2 regions of the Rhodoferax sp. EU05-FHT12H12 genome follow, and region 1 is predicted to be linked to the other one. Evidence: predicted binding sites of a transcription regulator. Region 1 holds the regulator's gene; the other holds the start of a gene.
The links. The regulator HrcA, encoded in region 1, represses chaperone genes, less so after heat shock. The targets are predictions, from matches to a motif close to TTAGCACTCNNNNNNNNNGAGTGCTAA.
Positions count from the first base shown of each region.

Region 1 (8,817 bases):
GCCCTGCCCTTCACCGCTGGCCACCACCGTGGCCTTGGCCAGGTAGTTCATCTGGCCTGCGCCCACATCCACATCGCCCGCGCCGCCCAGGCGGATGAAGGGGGACTTCATCGCCAGGTCCTCGTTGTGCGCCACGCCGTTGGCGATCTTGAAGGAGCCGGTCAACTCCGAGAAATCGGTCTTCTGGTTCGCATTGGCCGCCTGCGTGCTGTCGGCCTGGCCCAGCTTGGCTTTCACATCGCGCAGGCTTTGCGCGAGGTTGATGCCTTTGATGGCGCCGTCTTTGAGCGCCAGCGACGCACTGCCGCCCAGTGCCTTCTTCATGGCGCCCACCGTGTCACCGCGGGTGTTGATGTCCAGCGTCACATTGCCCTTGCCCTCCAGCAGGTCCTTGGCCACCAGGTCTTTCATCAGCGGGTTGATGCTGATGCCCACCATCGCCTGCTTGATGGCCACCGCGTTGCCATTGGCATTGACCGACAGGCTGCCGCTGGTGCTGCCCTCGTACAGGTTCAGCGACAGGGGCGCCACGTCCAGCTTGCCACCAGCCAGCGCCAGTTTGGCGTTGATCTTCTCCAGCTTCAGGTGGGACACCTGCAGCGCGCCAATGCGGATGGCGCCGTTCACCGTGTGCCCCTTGAGCGCGCTCAGGTCCATGGGCGCCTCTTTGCCGGCAGTGGCTTCTTTGGCGGGTGCTGCGGCAGCGGGCTTGGGTGGCAGGTACTTGTCCACGTTGAGCGTGTCCACGTCCAGGTCAAACGCCAGCACCAGCGGCGCAAACTTGGCCACCTTCACGCTGGTGGCGATCTTGGATTCGTCAAACTGCGTGGCCAACTCCAATGCAGCGGTTTGCTGCAGCGCGTCCACCTTCAGGCTGCCATTGACGGGGAGTGTCACGCTCTTCATGGGCATGCCGGGGTGGGCCAGGTCCAGACTGCCAGCAAGCTTGGCCAGCACCACACTTTGCCCGGCCACGTTCACCGCTACGGGCGAACTCAGTTGGCCCTTGATGGCCGCATCGCCCGCCTTGGCATCCAGCTTCAGCGCCAGGCTGGCAATCTTCAGCACATCGGCATTGCCCTGTACGCCGTTCAACACCAGGTTCACCGTGGCGTTGCGGCCCACACCTTGCAGCGTGGCCGACAGCGTGATGGCCTTACCCCCTGATGTCTCGGGCGACAGGCTGAGCTGGGGCGCGTCCAGCGCCACCGTAAATGCGTCGGTGCCGCTCTGGCCCTTGGCCGACAGGCTGAGCTTGTCTACCGCAGCCGTCTTCTTGCCCGTGTCCGCCAGCACCTGGCCGGTAGACAGGCTCAGATTCGACAACACGGTGCTGCTGCCCGCCTTTTCATCGCGCCACGTCAATTGGGCGTTGGCAATGCGGATACTGGAAACATCAATCTGCAGCGGCTCGGCCGGCTCGGCCGGCTTGGCAGGTTCAGCGGGCTTGCCCGCTTCGGGCGGCGTGGGCTGGCCCAGCAGGTCGGCAATGTTCAGCGTGCCGTCTTTTTTCTTCACCAGCGTGAGCTTCAGGCCTTCGATGTCCAACGCACGCACCTGCACTTGCTTGCTCAGCAGCGGCATCAGCGCCACCGAGATGCGGGCCGATTGCAGCGCGGCAAACTCGTCTTTGCTGGCGTGCTCGGAGAGCGTCACGCCGTCCAACTGAATGCCCACATTCGGCCACACCGAGAGCTTGGGCTGGCCCGCAATCACCAACGTGCGCTGCTTCTGCTCCAGCACCGTGCGGCTGATCTCGGCCTTGATCTTGTCGCCATCAAACAAGGCGTAGAGCACGCCCACAGCCAGGGCCAGCAGGCCCACGATGGCGATGACAGCCAACCCAACAACGCGAAGCGCCTTCATGAAAAGTCCTTGTGCAAAAGGGCGAACCCGATGCGAACCATTCTATTTCTGCAATCCGCATGCGCCCGCCCCCGCATGTGCGGTATTGCGCAGTAACGCTTTGTAATTGCTGGCACAACGCTTTGCCAAAGTGACGCTTTGTCAGACAGCCTTCACACGCGCAGGGCACACTGCGGACATGAGTTACCACAACGCACCCGAGTGCGGCGTCGGTAACCACAAGGACTGACGACATGCGCATCAAAAACAGCTTCTGGAATTTTTTGGCTCCCGAGCCCCTGGAGAGCCCTGAGGACGCCCTCGAGAAAATCCGCAACGCCATGCTGAGCGTGGTGCGCAGCTACTGCCGTGCGGCGGACTTCCACCTGGAGTTCAAGATCAGCTACGCACGCGACGTGGGCGAACTTTGGTATTTGCGCTCCGACCTCATGCAAGCCCTGTGCGACCACCAAGACGAAACCCGCGCCCATGCACTCATGGTCGGGGTGACCACCCTGTTTGTAGGGCACCACCCGGCCGCGGTGAACTCCAAATTCAAACAGCAACAGCGCTAGGCCGCAGCCCGCGGCGCCGCCGTAGCAGGGCGGGCTCAGGCCAGCATCTGGTCCTTGGCCACAAAGTACTTGCGGGCATAGGCCACCAATTGCGCGTCGCTGGGGTGGTCAATGCTCTCCACACCCACCACCTTGTCCCCCACTTGCGGGTCGTGGCTGTGCAGATGTTTGATGAGTTGCAGCTTGGCCTGCGCCGGACCCACCACCAGAACTTCCTCCGCGCCCTTCAGCGCCTCGGCAATGGCGTGGTAGTACTGCTTGTCTTCCGCGGCCTTGCCGGAGCCCACCACGCCACCCTTGGCGTGTACCTGCGAATGCGGGTGCTTGGGGCGCACGACGGATGCTTCCACATCATCCGGCGCAATGTGCATGACATGCGCCTCCGAATGATCGAGCCAGACAACTGCGTGGTAATGCGACATGGTGTGTTCCCTTTCAAAAGAAGTACACCTGCAGGGTAGTCTTATCCAAGACCGAACACCTTGCGCAAAGTCAACTCAACCACGGACACAAAAAAAGCCTGCGGTCCGGGGAACAACAGGCTTGGTGCATGGAATGGTAGGGCGTCACGGACTTGAACCGTGGACCAAAGGATTATGAGTCCTCTGCTCTAACCAACTGAGCTAACGCCCCAACCGAAGCGCGGATTGTACCGGGGTGGCGCGGGCTATTTGTGGTGGCTCAGCGCGTTGCTCACCAGCTTGGAGGTGATGTCCACGATCTGGATCATGCGGTCGTAGGCCATGCGCGTGGGGCCAATCACGCCCAGCGTGCCGACCACTTTGCCGTCCACCTCGTAGGGGCTGCTGACGATGGACAGGTCTTCAAAAGGCACCACCTGGCTCTCGCCGCCAATGAAGATGCGCACGCCTTCGGCCTGGCCGGTCACGTCCAGCAGGCGCATGAGTTGGGCTTTTTGCTCAAACAGGTCAAACGCACGGCGCAGGTGGCCCATGTCGCTGGAAAAGTCAGACACCGAGAGCAGATTGCGTTCGCCAGAGATCACCACCTCATCCTGCGACTCGCTGATGGCCTCGGAGCTGGCGTGCACAGCAGCCTGCATCAGGGTGGCAATCTCGCTGCGCAGGCTGTCCACCTCGTTTTGCAGGCGCTTGCGCACCTCTTCGATCTCCAGCCCGGCGTAGTGGGTGTTGAGGAAGTTGGCGCCCTCCACCAATTGGCTTTGGGCGTAGTCCACCTCGGTGTAGATGACGCGGTTTTGCACATCGCCATCGGGCGACACGATGATGACCAAGAGCCGCTTTTCGGACAGGCGCAAGAATTCGATGTGCCGAAACGCCGAGGTGCGGCGCGGCGAGATGACCACGCCCACAAACTGCGAGAGGCTGGACAAGAGGTTGGCCGCGTTGGAGATGACACGTTGCGGCTGGTCGGGTGCCAGGCTGTGGGTGGGCATATGGCCCTGCTGCACGGTGAGCATGGTGTCCACAAACAGGCGGTAGCCGCGTGCGGTGGGAATGCGTCCGGCCGAGGTGTGGGGGCTGACGATGAGGCCCAAATCCTCCAGGTCCGCCATGACGTTGCGGATGGTGGCGGGGGATAGTTCCAGGCCCGAGGCCTTGGACAAGGTGCGGCTGCCAACGGGTAGTCCATCGGCGATATAACGCTCGACCAGCGCCTTCATCAACAACTTGGAACGATCATCGAGCATGCGGCCATTTTAGTAACCTATTTAGTGTCTAATTTGCGCATGTTGTCCCAATTTAGGCATGTCGCTCTGATCGGCAAGTACCAATCCACCGGCACCAGCGCTGCGGGGGCGTCGTCCCGCAAATCGCTGGACGAGATTGCCCACTATTTGATGGACCAGGGCTGCGAGGTGGTGATTGAGGCAGACACCGCCACCAATACGGGCCTGAGCAACTACACCACCCTGGATGTGGCTGGCATTGGCAGCCATTGCGACCTGGCCCTGGTGGTGGGCGGCGACGGCACCATGCTGGGCATTGGCCGCCAGCTGGCGCGCTACCGGGTGCCGCTGATCGGCATCAACTCCGGGCGACTGGGGTTTATTACCGACATCCGCTTCGAACAGTACACAACCACCTTGGCCCCCATGTTGGCCGGCCACTACGAGGTGGACGACCGCGCCCTGATGCATGCGCGTGTGATGCGCGACGGCCACTGCGTGTTTGAGGCCGAGGCCATGAACGACGTGGTGGTGAACCGCGGCGCCACCTCGGGCATGGTGGAGCTGCGCGTGGAGGTGGACGGGCACTTTGTGGCCAACCAGCGGGCGGACGGGCTGATCATCGCCTCGCCCACGGGCTCCACCGCCTACGCCATGTCAGCCGGCGGGCCGCTGTTGCACCCCTCGATCGCCGCCTGGGTGATGGTGCCGATTGCCCCCCATACATTATCAAATAGGCCGATAGCCCTCGCCGATACTGCGCGGATAGCTATCGAAATCGTAGCAGGTCGCGATGCCAGTGCCAACTTTGACATGCAGAGCCTGGCCAGCCTGATGCACGGCGACCGCATTGAGGTGACCCGCTCGGAGCACAAGGTGCGCTTTTTGCATCCCGTGGGCTGGACCTACTTTGACACCCTGCGCCAGAAGATGCATTGGAATGAAGGGGTGGCCTGAGCGCCACCGGTAGTGAACCCATGGCACTCAAGCGAATTGTTCTCAGAGACTTTGTAATCGTCAGCGAGCTGGAGCTGGACCTCGAATCCGGCTTTTCGGTGCTGACGGGTGAAACCGGCGCAGGCAAATCCATCCTGATCGATGCGCTGCAACTGGTGACCGGCGCACGCGCCGACACCGGCGTGATCCGCGAAGGTGCGGCTCGCACCGATGTGAGCGCCGAGTTTGACAACGCACCGGGCTTGCAAGCCGTGCTGGACGAAGCGGGCTTTGAGTCCGGCGACTCCCTGCTGCTGCGCCGCACCGTGGACACACAAGGCAAAAGCCGCGCCTGGGTAAACGGCAGCCCCGCCACCGCGCAGCAACTGCGCACCATTGGCGAACAGCTGCTCGATATTCACGGCCAGCACGCCTGGCAGAGCCTGACCCGACCCGACGCCGTGCGCGGCCTGCTGGACGCCTACGCCAAGGTGGACACCAACGCGCTGAGTGGCCTGTGGACCACCTGGCGCCAGACCCAACAAGCCCTCACCCAAGCCCAAGCCGCCCAAGACAGCCTGCAGCGCGAGCGCGAGCGCCTGGCCTGGCAGATTGGCGAGGTCGACAAGCTCAACCCCGGCGCGGATGAGTGGCCTGAGCTCAACGCCAGCCACAGCCGCCTGGCCAACGGGCAGGCGCTGATTGACGCCGCCCAGGGCGCCGTCAACCTGCTGGAAGACGACGACACCAACGCCCTGGCGCCGCTGCACGCCGCCCTGCAGCTGCTGCAAGCCCAATCGCACCTGGAAGCCGAATTCAAAGACGCCATTGAGGCCCTGAACTCCAGCATCGCGCAGGTGGAAGACACCGTGCACAGCCTGCGCAGTTATGCCCGCCGTGCCGAGCTGGACCCCGAGCGCCTGGCCGAGCTGGACGAGCGCATGTCACTCTGGGTGAGCCTGGCGCGCCGCTACAAGCGAGCGCCCGAAGAGCTGGCCGAGCTGTGGGCGAGCTGGAAGACCGAGCTGGCCCAGCTGGACGCCGCGGCCGACCTCGACGGACTGCAAGCCAAAGAGCGCAAGGCCCAGGCCGCCTTCATGGCCGAGGCCAAAGCCCTTTCCAAACAACGCGCCAAGGCCGCGCCCCTGCTGGCCCAGAGCATCACCCAGGCCATGCAAGGCTTGGGCATGCAAGGCGGCCGGTTTGAAGTGGCGCTGGAACCTTTGACCCAACCCCAGGCCAGCGGCCTGGAAGATGTGCAGTTTCTGGCCGCAGGCCACGCCGGCAGCACACCGCGCCCGGTGGGCAAGGTGGCCTCGGGTGGTGAGCTGTCGCGCATGGCACTGGCCATTGCGGTGACCACCAGCCGCCTGGGCACGGCCCAGACCCTGATTTTTGACGAGGTGGACTCCGGTGTGGGCGGCGCAGTGGCCGAGACCGTGGGCCGCCTCATGCAGCAGCTGGGCAGCGACCGCCAGGTGCTGGCCGTGACCCACCTGCCCCAGGTAGCCGCCTGCGCGCACCACCACCTGGTGGTGTCCAAACAACTGCAAGGCAGCGCTACCCTGAGCACCGTGGCCCCCGTGGGCGGCGAGCAGCGCGTGGCCGAAATTGCCCGCATGTTGGGTGGCGAAAGACTCTCCAGCACCACGCTGGCCCATGCCAAAGAGATGCTGCAAGCGGGGGTGTGATGGAAATTGTGCTCATCACCGGCATGTCCGGCTCCGGCAAATCGGTGGCACTGAATGCGCTGGAGGACGCCGGTTTTTACTGCGTGGACAACCTGCCGCCCGAGCTGCTGCTGCCCTTTGTAGAGTTGGAGCAACAACACAACGCACCGCGCGTGGCCATTGCCATGGATGTGCGCAGTGCCACCTCCCTGCCCCTGGTCCCGCAGCAACTGGCCGCCGTGCGCGCGTTGGGCGTGGAGGTCAAGTCCCTGTTTCTGGATGCCACCACCGACACGCTGGTGCGACGCTATTCGGAGACACGGCGCAAGCACCCGCTGTCGCAGAACAGCTCGGACCACGGCGAACGCGACGAACGCCGCGCACTGGTCGACGCGATTGAACTGGAGCGAGAACTGCTGGCCGATCTGCGCGAGCAGGCGCATGTGATCGACTCCAGCATCATCCGCCCCTCACAGCTGCAGGGCTACGTGAAATCGCTGATTGCTGCACCGGGCGGGCAGCTAACGCTGGTGTTCCAGTCTTTTGCCTTCAAACGCGGTGTGCCCACCGATGCGGACTACATGTTTGACGTGCGCATGTTGCCCAACCCGCACTACGACCCCGAACTCAAACACCTGACGGGGCGCGACCAGCCGGTGATCGACTTTCTGAAAGCCCAAGAAGATGTGGAACGCATGCAGCACCACATCACCCATTTTCTGGAAAGCTGGCTGGATGCTCTGGCACGCGACCACCGCAGCTACGTGACAGTGGCCATTGGCTGCACGGGCGGGCAACACCGCTCGGTGTACCTGGTGGAGCAACTGGCCCGGCGCTTCCAGGACAGCTGGGTCACACTCAAGCGCCACCGCGAGATGGACGCCAAGGGATAGAGACCCCACTGGGGCGCGAGCTTCGGCCTAAGCCTCCAGCAGCTTGCGCACAGGGGCAGGCAGTCCTGCAGCGGCCCACTCTGCTGGCAAGAACCAGCCCCCTGCTCCCAAATCTATAGCTGCTTGCGCAATATCCATGCGGGCTACATGCATAAACAGGTCTTTATGTGTGAGCACGTGGATGAAGACCGGCAGCATTGCGAGGCGCTGAGCGGCCTGTGCTGGCAGCGCCGCACGCAAGGCGTCTTCGCTGTCAAACAGCGGGAAGCACTGCAGCCCCGCCCACACGCCGGGCGTGGGCCGCTTGGCCAGCCACACCGCACCATCCGCCCGCTGCACCCACAGCAGCCACAGACTTTGGCTGCTGCGCTTGAGCTTGCGGGTACGCACGGGGTAGCGCTCCGCGTCGCCGGCCTTGGCTGCAGCGCAATGGCTGTGCACCGGGCAGAGCAGGCAACTGGGCTTTTTGGGGCTGCACACGGTGGCCCCCAAGTCCATCATGCCTTGGGTGTAACGCGGCATGTCTGTCGCCGCGTTTTTGGCTGCGGGCAGCAGGCCGGTGGCGGCGTTCCACAGTTTCTTTTCGTTGGCGGAAGACGCCAGATCGGCATCAAAGCCCAGCACGCGGGTGACCACCCGCTTCACATTCGCGTCCAGAATCGCCACGCGTTCGCCGAAACACAGGGAGGCAATGGCCGCGGCGGTAGACCGGCCTATGCCGGGCAGCGTGGTCAGCGTGGCCGCGTCGCGCGGAAACTGGCCACCGTGCAGCTCCACCACCAGTTGCGCACAGCGGTGCAGGTTGCGCGCGCGGCTGTAGTAACCCAGGCCGCTCCACAGGCCCATCACTTCGTCGCTGCTGGCTGCGGCCAGGTCGGCCACGGTGGGGCAGCGCTCGAGGAATGTGGCAAAGTAGCCGATGACGGTGACCACCTGCGTCTGTTGCAGCATGATCTCGGACAGCCACACCCGGTAGGGGTCTTGGGTGTTTTGCCACGGCAGGGTGTTGCGCCCATGCTGGCGCTGCCAAGCCACCACCTGGGTGGCAAAGTTGCTAGCAGTCACACTCAGGCAATAACCACGTCCACCGCAGAAGCTGCAGCGGCCACCGCCATGAGTTTGGCAGCGTCCTGGGCCGCGATCAGGTAGTCGGTCAGTTCGGCCAGCTTGCTGTCGAGTTGGTCCAGTGCGGCCTCTTGCTGCACGATCTCAGCAATGCGGTCGTCCAGTCCGCCCGCGGCCTGGGA
Region 1 is NZ_JBYTDI010000003.1:384,677-393,493, reverse strand. It holds gene AC3WS7_RS11300 (AsmA family protein) at 1-1,866, opposite strand, end outside; gene AC3WS7_RS11295 (hypothetical protein) at 2,100-2,420, shown strand; gene AC3WS7_RS11290 (translational machinery protein) at 2,456-2,842, opposite strand; tRNA gene AC3WS7_RS11285 (tRNA-Ile) at 2,977-3,053, opposite strand; gene hrcA (heat-inducible transcriptional repressor HrcA) at 3,088-4,092, opposite strand; gene AC3WS7_RS11275 (NAD kinase) at 4,132-5,028, shown strand; gene recN (DNA repair protein RecN) at 5,049-6,698, shown strand; gene rapZ (RNase adapter RapZ) at 6,698-7,570, shown strand; gene mutY (A/G-specific adenine glycosylase) at 7,598-8,641, opposite strand; gene AC3WS7_RS11255 (dynamin family protein) at 8,638-8,817, opposite strand, start outside.

Region 2 (8,817 bases), on a different contig from region 1:
TGTCACGGTGGACCCGGAGCGCGACACGGCACCGGTGCTCAAAGCCTATATGGGCAACTTCGACCCCACCTTCCTGGCCCTTAGCACCACGCCCGACAAGCTCGCGGCCTTGGCCAAGGACTACAAGGTCTATTACAAAAAGGTGGAAGGCAAGACCCCGACCAGCTACACCATGGACCACTCCGCGGGCAGCTACATCTACGACCCGCAAGGCAATCTGCGCCTGTTCACCCGCTACGGCAGCGGTGCCAAGGTGCTGGCGTCCGACATCGCCCAGCTGCTCAAAAGCAGCTCCTGAGCGGATTTAGATAAAAACGGGCTCTAGCGCCCGTGGAATATGCGCAAGCAGCTCCTGTTTTGATAGCTGCTGGCGCGTACTTCAGTCGATCTTGATGCCCTGGCTGGCGATGATGCCGCCCAGCAGGGCCGTGTCGGACTTCACGCGCAGGCGCAGGCCTTCGGCTGTGGTGCCCACCACCGTCCAGCCTTGCTGGAACATCTTCTGGCGCATCTCCGGGCTGCGCGCAATCTCGCTGAACAGCGTGGCCAGTTTGGCCGCTGCTGCTGCTGGCAGGCTGTTGGGGGCGGCCACGGCGTTCCAGATCTCCAGGTTGAAGTTCTTCACACCGGCTTCGGACAGGCTGGGAAGCTCGGGCGCCAGCGGGCTGCGCACGCTGGCCGTCACGCCAATCGCCTTGAGCTTGCCGGCCTTGATTTGGGCGTTGGCCAGCGCCGGGGGCAGCAGGCTCAGATGCAAGTCACCGGCAATCATGGCGGTGGCCACTTGCGGGTAGCCGGGGTAGGGCACATGCACCGGGGCAATCTTGGCCTGCGACTTGAACAACTCCATGCCCAGGTGGCCCACAGTGCCCATGCCGGGGGTGCCGTAGTTCCAGCGGTCACCGGCCGCGCGTGCGGCCTGCAAAAACTCGCTGGCATTGTTGCCGGGGGCATTGGCCGGCGCCGTCAGCACCAGGGGCGACACGCCCAGCAGGCTCAGGGGCTGCAAATCCTTGAGCGGGTCGTAGCTCAGCTTGGGATTCAGCAGCTTGGCAATCGTCATGTTGCCGTTGATCATCAGGCCGATAGTGTGTTTGTCCGTGGCCTTGGCCACGTAATCGGCAGCGATGTTGCCGGCCGCGCCCACCTTGTTTTCCACAATCACCGGCTGGCCCAGGGCCTTGGACAGGGGCTCGGCAAACGCCCGTGCCGTCAGGTCGGGCGACGACCCGCCCGGAAAGCCCACGATGATGCGTAGCGGTTTGCTCGGCCAGGCCGCGGTTTGAGGTGCTTTTTGGGCCATAGCCCCCGTGGATAATGCGCAAGCAGCTATGGAAAGTGTAGCAAGGGTGAGCGCGCGGCGTTGCATGGTGGTATGTCTCCAGAATAAAAAAGCCCCTGCGGGCGGGCCAGCAGGGGCATTGTCGCGCAAGCGCCGCAGCGCCTGGTGTGGGCTCAAGCGTAGGCGGCCAGCGCAGTCTTCATCTTCTTCATGGCCGCCACCTCGATCTGGCGGATGCGCTCGGCGCTCACGCCGTATTCGGCGGCCAGGTCGTGCAGCGTCATGCCGCCGCTGTTGTCGTCGTTCACCTTGAGCCAGCGCTCTTCCACGATGCGGCGGCTGCGGTCGTCCAGGCTGGCCAGTGCGGTGGCAATGCCATCGGTTGCCAGCACATCGCGCTGGCGTGCCTCAATCATGGCCACGGGTTCGTGGTTGGTGTCGGTCAGGTAGGCGATGGGGCCAAACGCGTCTTCGCCGTCGTCGGAGGGGCTGGGGTCCAGCAGCACGTCGCCACCCGAGAGGCGGGTTTCCATTTCCAGCACTTCCTCGCGCTTCACATTCAGCTCGCGGGCCATGGCGTCCACCTGCGCAGGGTTCAGCGTGTCGCGGTGGGTGTCCAGGTCGGCAGCGGCATCTTCGCCCTTGAAGCGCTGCTTCATGGAACGCAGGTTGAAGAACAGCTTGCGCTGCGCCTTGGTGGTGGCCACCTTGACCATGCGCCAGTTCTTCAGGATGTATTCGTGGATTTCGGCCTTGATCCAGTGCAGCGCGTAGCTCACCAGGCGCACACCCTGGTCGGGGTCGAAGCGCTTGACGGCCTTCATCAGGCCCACATTGCCCTCCTGGATCAGGTCCCCGTGGGGCAGGCCGTAGCCCAGGTATTGGCGCGACACAGACACTACCAGGCGCAAGTGAGAGAGCACTAACTTACCGGCAGCTTCAAGGTCATTGTCATTCTTGAACTTGCGCGCAAACTCCTGCTCTTCTTCCAGCGTGAGCATGGGCAGGCGGTTGGCGGCAGAAATATAGGCGTCCAGATTCCCCAGTGGCGGCACCAGCGACCACGGATTGGCCGGGGCCAGGGCAGTTTGGGGCATAGCGAGCAGTGTGGACATGCAGAACCTCCTTGTGTTCAGTCTTTATATTAGCACTCGTCTGAGTTGAGTGCTAAAGAGAAGTTCAATGACCCCAATAGGAATCGGATGAAGTTGTGTAAAGCCCTGCTGCCCCGCGTTTAGGGCATAAAAAAAGGGGCCGAAGCCCCTGTTTGAAACACAGTGGTGGGGTCTCAGGCCCACTGCACCGTGCCCTTGCCGCTGTACCAACGGTCCAACTGGGGTTCCACGGCCGCCTCGATGCGGTTGCGGCGGATCTTCATGGTGGGCGTCAGGAAGCCGTTTTCGATCGACCAGGGTTCGGGGGCGATCACCAGCATCTGCAGCTTCTCGTAGTCGGCCAGTTCGGCGTTCACATCCTTGAGCAACTGGGTCAGGTCGGCGGTGATCTGGGCCTTGACGGCCGGGTCTTTGACCGTGGGGCGCACGGTTTCGGCCAGCACCACCATGGCGTAGGCTGAGGGGTGGCCCACGCCAGAGACCATGCTCAGCTCGATCAGCGGGCAGGCGTTGATGCGGTTCTCGATGGGCGCGGGTGCCACGTACTTGCCCTTGGAGGTTTTGAACAGCTCTTTCACTCGGCCGGTCAGGCGCAGCAGTCCGTCGGCGCGGCGCTCGCCCTTGTCGCCGGTGCGGAAGAAGCCGTCTTCGGTGAACACCTCGGCGTCCAGGTCGGGCCGCTTGTAGTAGCCCACAAACTGGCCGGGCGACTTGATCAGCACTTCGCCTTCTTCACTGATGCGGACTTCCACACCCTTGAGCGGCACGCCCACGCAGCCGGGGGCGTTCACCTTGGCGGTGGAGTTGTGCGAGTAGGCAAAGTCCTCCGTCATGGCGTAGCCCTCGATGAGGTTAAGCCCCAGGCGGCGGTACCAGGCAATCAGCTCGGACGGGATGGGCGCCGAGCCACTGCCCGCCAGCAGCGCGTGGTCCAGGCCCAGGCCCTTGAGCACCTTGCGCCCGACGATCTTGCCCAGGATGGGGATGCTCAGCAGGCGGTCCAGCTTCTTGGGGGGCATCTTGGCAAACACGCCTTGCTGGAATTTGAGCCAAAGGCGCGGCACCGAGATAAAGGTGATCGGCTTGGCGCGGTTCAGGTCCTGCACAAAGGTGTCCAGCGACTCGGCGAAGAACAGGTGGGTGTTGCCATCCACCAGCGATGCGCTTTCCACCCAGGCGCGCTCAAACACGTGCGCCAGCGGCAAGTAGGACAGCATGCGGTTTTTCACGTCCGCCCCGATGCGCGACTTGGTGTCGTGGCTAATGCCCTCGGCCGCTGCGGTGATGCGCTCGAAACTGTGCATCACGCCCTTGGGCTGGCCGGTGGAGCCAGAGGTGTACATCAGGATGCCAATGTCTTTGGCGTCACGGGCCACTTTGCCCTGCAGCGGCTGGGTGCGGGCGACCACGGCGTCCCAGCTCTCGTAGCTGTTTTTGGGCGCCAAGGGGAAGGCAATGCGGGGCAGTGCGTCTGGAATGCCGGGCAACTGCTGGTCAAAGGTGTCGAGCTTGCCCACAAACAGCAGGCTGGCCTCGCTGTGGTCCAGCACGTAGCGCACGGTGTCGGCAGTCTCGGTCGGGAAGATGGCCACGGTGGTACCACCCGCCAGCCAGATGGCCAGCTCCGCCATGATGAAGTGGGCACAGTTCTTGGACAGGATGGCGATGCGCGCGCCGGGTGCCAGGTTTTGTGCCTTCAGGTGTGCGGCCATGCGGCGTGACTCGTCCATCACCTGGCGCCAGGTGTAGTCCTTGACCTGCCCGCCGCCGGTGGGCTGGGTCAGGTAGACCTGATCGGCCAGCCGGGTTTCGTGGTCGTAGACGTAGTCGAGGATGAGTTTGGCTTGGGCCATGGATTTGTCTCCTGTTTTAAAAATGTTTGCAGCATTGTCTGGTGATTTGGCGGCAGTAGAGAGCTTTGGGCGACTATTTCCCTGCAAAAACGCGGTTTTACAGTATTTACCCTAGGTTTTTTAACCGCAAAACTTGGCATTTTTTGTCCTCTTGTGGTCTGCGCCGGTGCTTACGGTGCCTGGGGCACTCCGTTAGCATGAAGGCATCTTTCATCGCACCGAGAACCCCATGACCAAGCCCTCGTCCCCCAAAGCCGCCCTCATCGTCATCGATGTGCAGGAGTCCTTCGCCCAAATGCCTTTTTGGCCAGAAGGCATCCACGCACCGTTTCAGCAAGCCTTGCTGAAGCTGGACGCCGGTGCCCGCGCGGCGGGTGTGCCGGTGGTGCACATCTACCATGTGGGGCGTGCGGGGCCTTTCTTGCCCGAGTCTGGTTTTGTCAAGCCTTTGCCGTGGTTGCCGGGTGCCCCGGCGGTGCGTTTCGACAAACACACGCACAACGCGTTTACCGACACCGGGCTGGACCTGTGGCTGCGCCGCCAGGGCGTGACCAAACTCCTGATCAGCGGCATCCGCACCGAGCAGTGCTGCGAAACCACGGCGCGTGTGGGTTCGGACTTGGGTTACGACGTGGACTTTGTGTCCGAAGCCACGCTGACCTTTCCCATGACACACGCTGGCAGCGGTCGCACCTTCAGCGCGGAAGAGATCACCACGCGCACCGAGCTGGTGTTGGCAGACCGCTTTGCGCGTATCGTCGATGTGGACACCTGCCTGGCCGGTCTGGTCCCTTCATCGAAGCAATAAGGAGAGCTCCATGCTGCAACTGCGCCCCAACTGTGAGTGCTGCAATGTGGACCTGCCACCGGCGGCCCTGAATGCCCGCATCTGCTCGTTTGAATGCACGTTTTGTGCGGATTGCGCCGACACCCACCTGCAGGGCACGTGCCCGAACTGCGGTGGCGAACTGGTGCGCCGCCCCGTGCGCCCGGCGGGCAAGTTGGCCAACAACCCGCCGTCCGCCGAGCGTGTGTTCAAGCCCCAGGGCTGTGTGATGCCGTCCCAGCCCGCATCGGTGGGCGCATGAACGCCAGCCTTCCCATGCGGCCCAAAGACCTGGCGCTGGCGCTGCTGGTCATTCTGGTCTGGGGTGTCAACTTTGCCGTCATCAAGGTGGGGGTGGTGGGCATCCCGCCCTTGTTGCTGGGCGCCTTGCGTTTCATGCTGGCGGCGTTTCCGGCGCTGCTGTTTCTCAAGCCGCCCAAGGTGCCGCTGCGCCTGTATCTCGCCTACGGCCTCACCATTTCGGTGGGGCAGTTTGCGTTTCTGTTCAGCGCCATCCACGTGGGCATGCCGTCCGGCCTGGCTTCGCTGGTGCTGCAGTCGCAGTCCTTCTTCACGCTGCTGCTGGCAGCCTGGTGGCTGAAGGAGCGCTGGCAGGCCAACCAGATGGCGGGACTGTTGCTGGCCGCTGTGGGGCTGGTGCTGATTGGCAGCGCCAGCGGCTCGGCCAATGGCGTTTCCATGCCCTTGTTGGGCTTTCTGCTCACCATGGCGGCCGCGGTCATGTGGGCCTGCGGCAACATCGTCACCCGCGCGGTGGGGCGCTACGGCCCCATGAACCAACTGGCCTTTGTGGTCTGGGCCAGCCTGGTGCCGCCGTTGCCGTTTTTGGGCCTCTCAGCCTGGCTGGAGGGGCCAGACGCCATGCTGCAAGCCCTGCAACACATCGACCTGGCGGCCGTGGGCGCCATTGCCTACCTGGCGTGGGCCGCCACCCTGTTGGGCTACGGCTTGTGGACGCACCTGATGTCGCGCTACCCCACCAACCGTGTGGCGCCGTTCACGTTGCTGGTGCCCATTGTTGGCCTGAGTACGGGCTGGCTGGTGTTTGGCGAGGCGCTGCGCCCCATTCACTTTGCGGGTGGTGCCTTGCTGATGGCGGGCCTGCTGGTGAATGTGTTTGGTGCTCCACTGTTCGCCCGCATCAAGGAGTTGGCATGGAAGACCTGACACTTTCCATTTACCTGGTGCTCACGCCCAATGTGCTGATGCTGGACTACGCAGGTCCGGCCGAGGCGCTGCGCATGGCGCGTGACATGGGGGCGCCCCTTGCGCTGCACACCTGCGGGCCGCAGGCTTCCATCAGCACCTCACTGGGAACCGGCTTGTCGGGCCTGGAGCCCTTGCCCGCACAACTGCCGCCGCGCAGCCTGGTGCTGGTGGTGGGCAACAGCAATGAGGAGGTGGACTATGCCACCGATGCGGCACGGACCGTGGTGCAGTGGCTCAAGACGGCGCCGCAGGGCGACACGCGGCTGGCCAGCATCTGCTCCGGTGCTTTGTTATTGGCGCAGGCCGGTTGTCTGGATGGTCGGCACTGCACCACCCACCACACCCTCATTGCGGACCTGCAGGCTTGCGCCCCCACGGCCCAGGTGGCGATGGACCGTATCTTTGTGGACGACGGCCGCGTGCTCACCAGTGCGGGCATTACCACCGGCATTGACCTCGCGCTGTACATCGTGGAGCAGGCTGCGGGCCCCGAGCTGGCCGCCCGCGTGGCACGCCGCCTGGTCATGTACCAGCGCCGTGGCGCGCACGACCCGCAAGTCTCCCCCTGGTTGGCGCATCGCAACCATATGCACCCCGCGGTGCACCGTGCCCAAGACGCGGTGGCGCGCGCGCCCGAACGCAGCTGGACGCTGGAAGACCTGGCGGCTGTGGCCTGTGTGAGTGCCCGCCACCTGAGCCGCCTGTTCGCGCTGCACACGGGAATCAGTGTGGTGGCCTACCAGCAACAGTTACGCATTGCGCGGGCGCAAGAAATGCTGGTGCACAACCCCTTGCTGTCGCAGGAACGGCTGGCGCAAGCCTGCGGCTTCGCGTCGGCGCGGGATTTCAGACGGGTGTGGCAGAGGTGCGGTGGCGCAGCGCCAGTTACGGGCCGAAGTTCTGCGCGATGAGCTTGGGGATGTCACCGCGCGCATAGCCTCGTTTGATGATCTGGTTGAACGTGGCCAGCCAGAGTTTCATCTGCATGCTCTTGGGAAACGCCAAAAAGTTCGGGTCGCTGCGCAGGGGGACAGGCAGCACCACCAGTGTGTCACGCAGCCCTTCCAGGGCCTTGTTGCTGCGCAGCAGCTCTTCAAACCCGGCCTTGCCGGCGTTAAACAGTGCGCAGTCCAGGCGGCCAAGCACCAGTTTGTTGATGCGGTCGGTGGCACCACCGTCGCCGTCCACCACAAACAGGCCGGCCTCGCGTGCTTTTTCAAAGGCCTCGCCGTAGCTGCCGCCGCGTCCCAAGCCCACGCGTTTGCCTTGCAGGTCTGCCAGTTCCTTGAAGCTGAACTGCTTGTCCTTGCGCACCACAATCACCACATCGTCCACATACACCGGGTCCGAGTAGTCAAACAGGGTGGAGCGCTCTTGGGTCCATGACAGGCCGACGATGCCGCCCACACCGCCACTGGCATAGCGGTAAGCGCGGGCCCAGGGGTACAGCTCGATGCGCAGTTCGTCGGTGGCCAGTTCTTGGTCGGCGTACTGCAGGATGTCGATCAGGATGCCGCGGCTTTTGCCATCTTGCAGGTACATCTTGGGGGGAGAGTTGTCGCCGCCAAAGACGGTGAGCTCCAGGCTCCACGCCGTACTGGCCAGTAACAACCCCAACAGGGCACTGAGGATTTTTTTCATGGCATTTCCTTCGCGTGCATTCCAACGCGAGCACAGGGCTCTCTGCACAGTATGCCGCCTTTTCGGGCCCTGGGGCCAGGTTGGCGTGGCCCGGTTTACGAGCCAAGGTTTTGCGCGATGATTTTGGGAATGTCGCCGCGTGCATAGCCTTTTTTGATGACCTGGTTGAACTCGGCCAACCAGGGCTTCATCTGCATGCTTTTGGGAAAGGCCAGAAAGTTGGGGTCGCTGCGCAGGGAAACGGGCAGCACCACCAGCGCGTTTTTGAAGGGCAAAAATTCTTTGTGGATGCGCAATGTCTCTTCAAACCCCGCCTTGCCCACATTGAATAGCGCGCAGTCTATGCGCCCGGCCTTCAGCTTGTGCAGGCGGTTACTGGCACCGTTGTCGCCATCCACCACAAACACGCCCGCGTCGCGGGCTTTCTCAAAGGCTTCGCCATAACTGGCGTCCCGCACAATGCCCACGCGTTTGCCGCGCAAATCGCTCAGCGTCCTGAACGGAAACTCGTTCCCTTTGCGCACCACCACCACCACTTCGTCAAAAAACAGCGGGTCCGAATAATCGAACAGTTCGTCCCTGCGCCGTGTCCACGACAAACCCAGAATGCCGCCGTCCCCCGACGAGGCTTGCAGGTAGGCGCGGGCCCAGGGGTAGAGCGCCAGGTGCAGGCTGTCGTTATGCAACTGTTGGTCGGCGTATTGCAGGATATCGATCAGGATGCCGCGGCTCTTGCCCGCTTGCACATACATCTTGGGGGGCGATCCGTCACCGCTGAACACGGCAATGTCCGCAGCCCCTGCACCGGAGCCCAATAGCAGTCCCAACACACAAGCAATGAACAACTTCACCACGCCCCCTTTAGTTTGA
Region 2 is NZ_JBYTDI010000002.1:719,272-728,088, forward strand. It holds gene AC3WS7_RS08210 (SCO family protein) at 1-298, shown strand, start outside; gene AC3WS7_RS08215 (Bug family tripartite tricarboxylate transporter substrate binding protein) at 380-1,369, opposite strand; gene rpoH (RNA polymerase sigma factor RpoH) at 1,456-2,397, opposite strand; gene AC3WS7_RS08225 (AMP-binding protein) at 2,571-4,250, opposite strand; gene AC3WS7_RS08230 (isochorismatase family protein) at 4,480-5,058, shown strand; gene AC3WS7_RS08235 (DUF1272 domain-containing protein) at 5,069-5,338, shown strand; gene AC3WS7_RS08240 (EamA family transporter) at 5,353-6,264, shown strand; gene AC3WS7_RS08245 (GlxA family transcriptional regulator) at 6,252-7,217, shown strand; gene AC3WS7_RS08250 (substrate-binding periplasmic protein) at 7,192-7,947, opposite strand; gene AC3WS7_RS08255 (substrate-binding periplasmic protein) at 8,043-8,798, opposite strand.
Region 2: a site for HrcA is predicted at 2,427-2,453, ahead of rpoH (RNA polymerase sigma factor RpoH). Genes of this name have one in related genera too.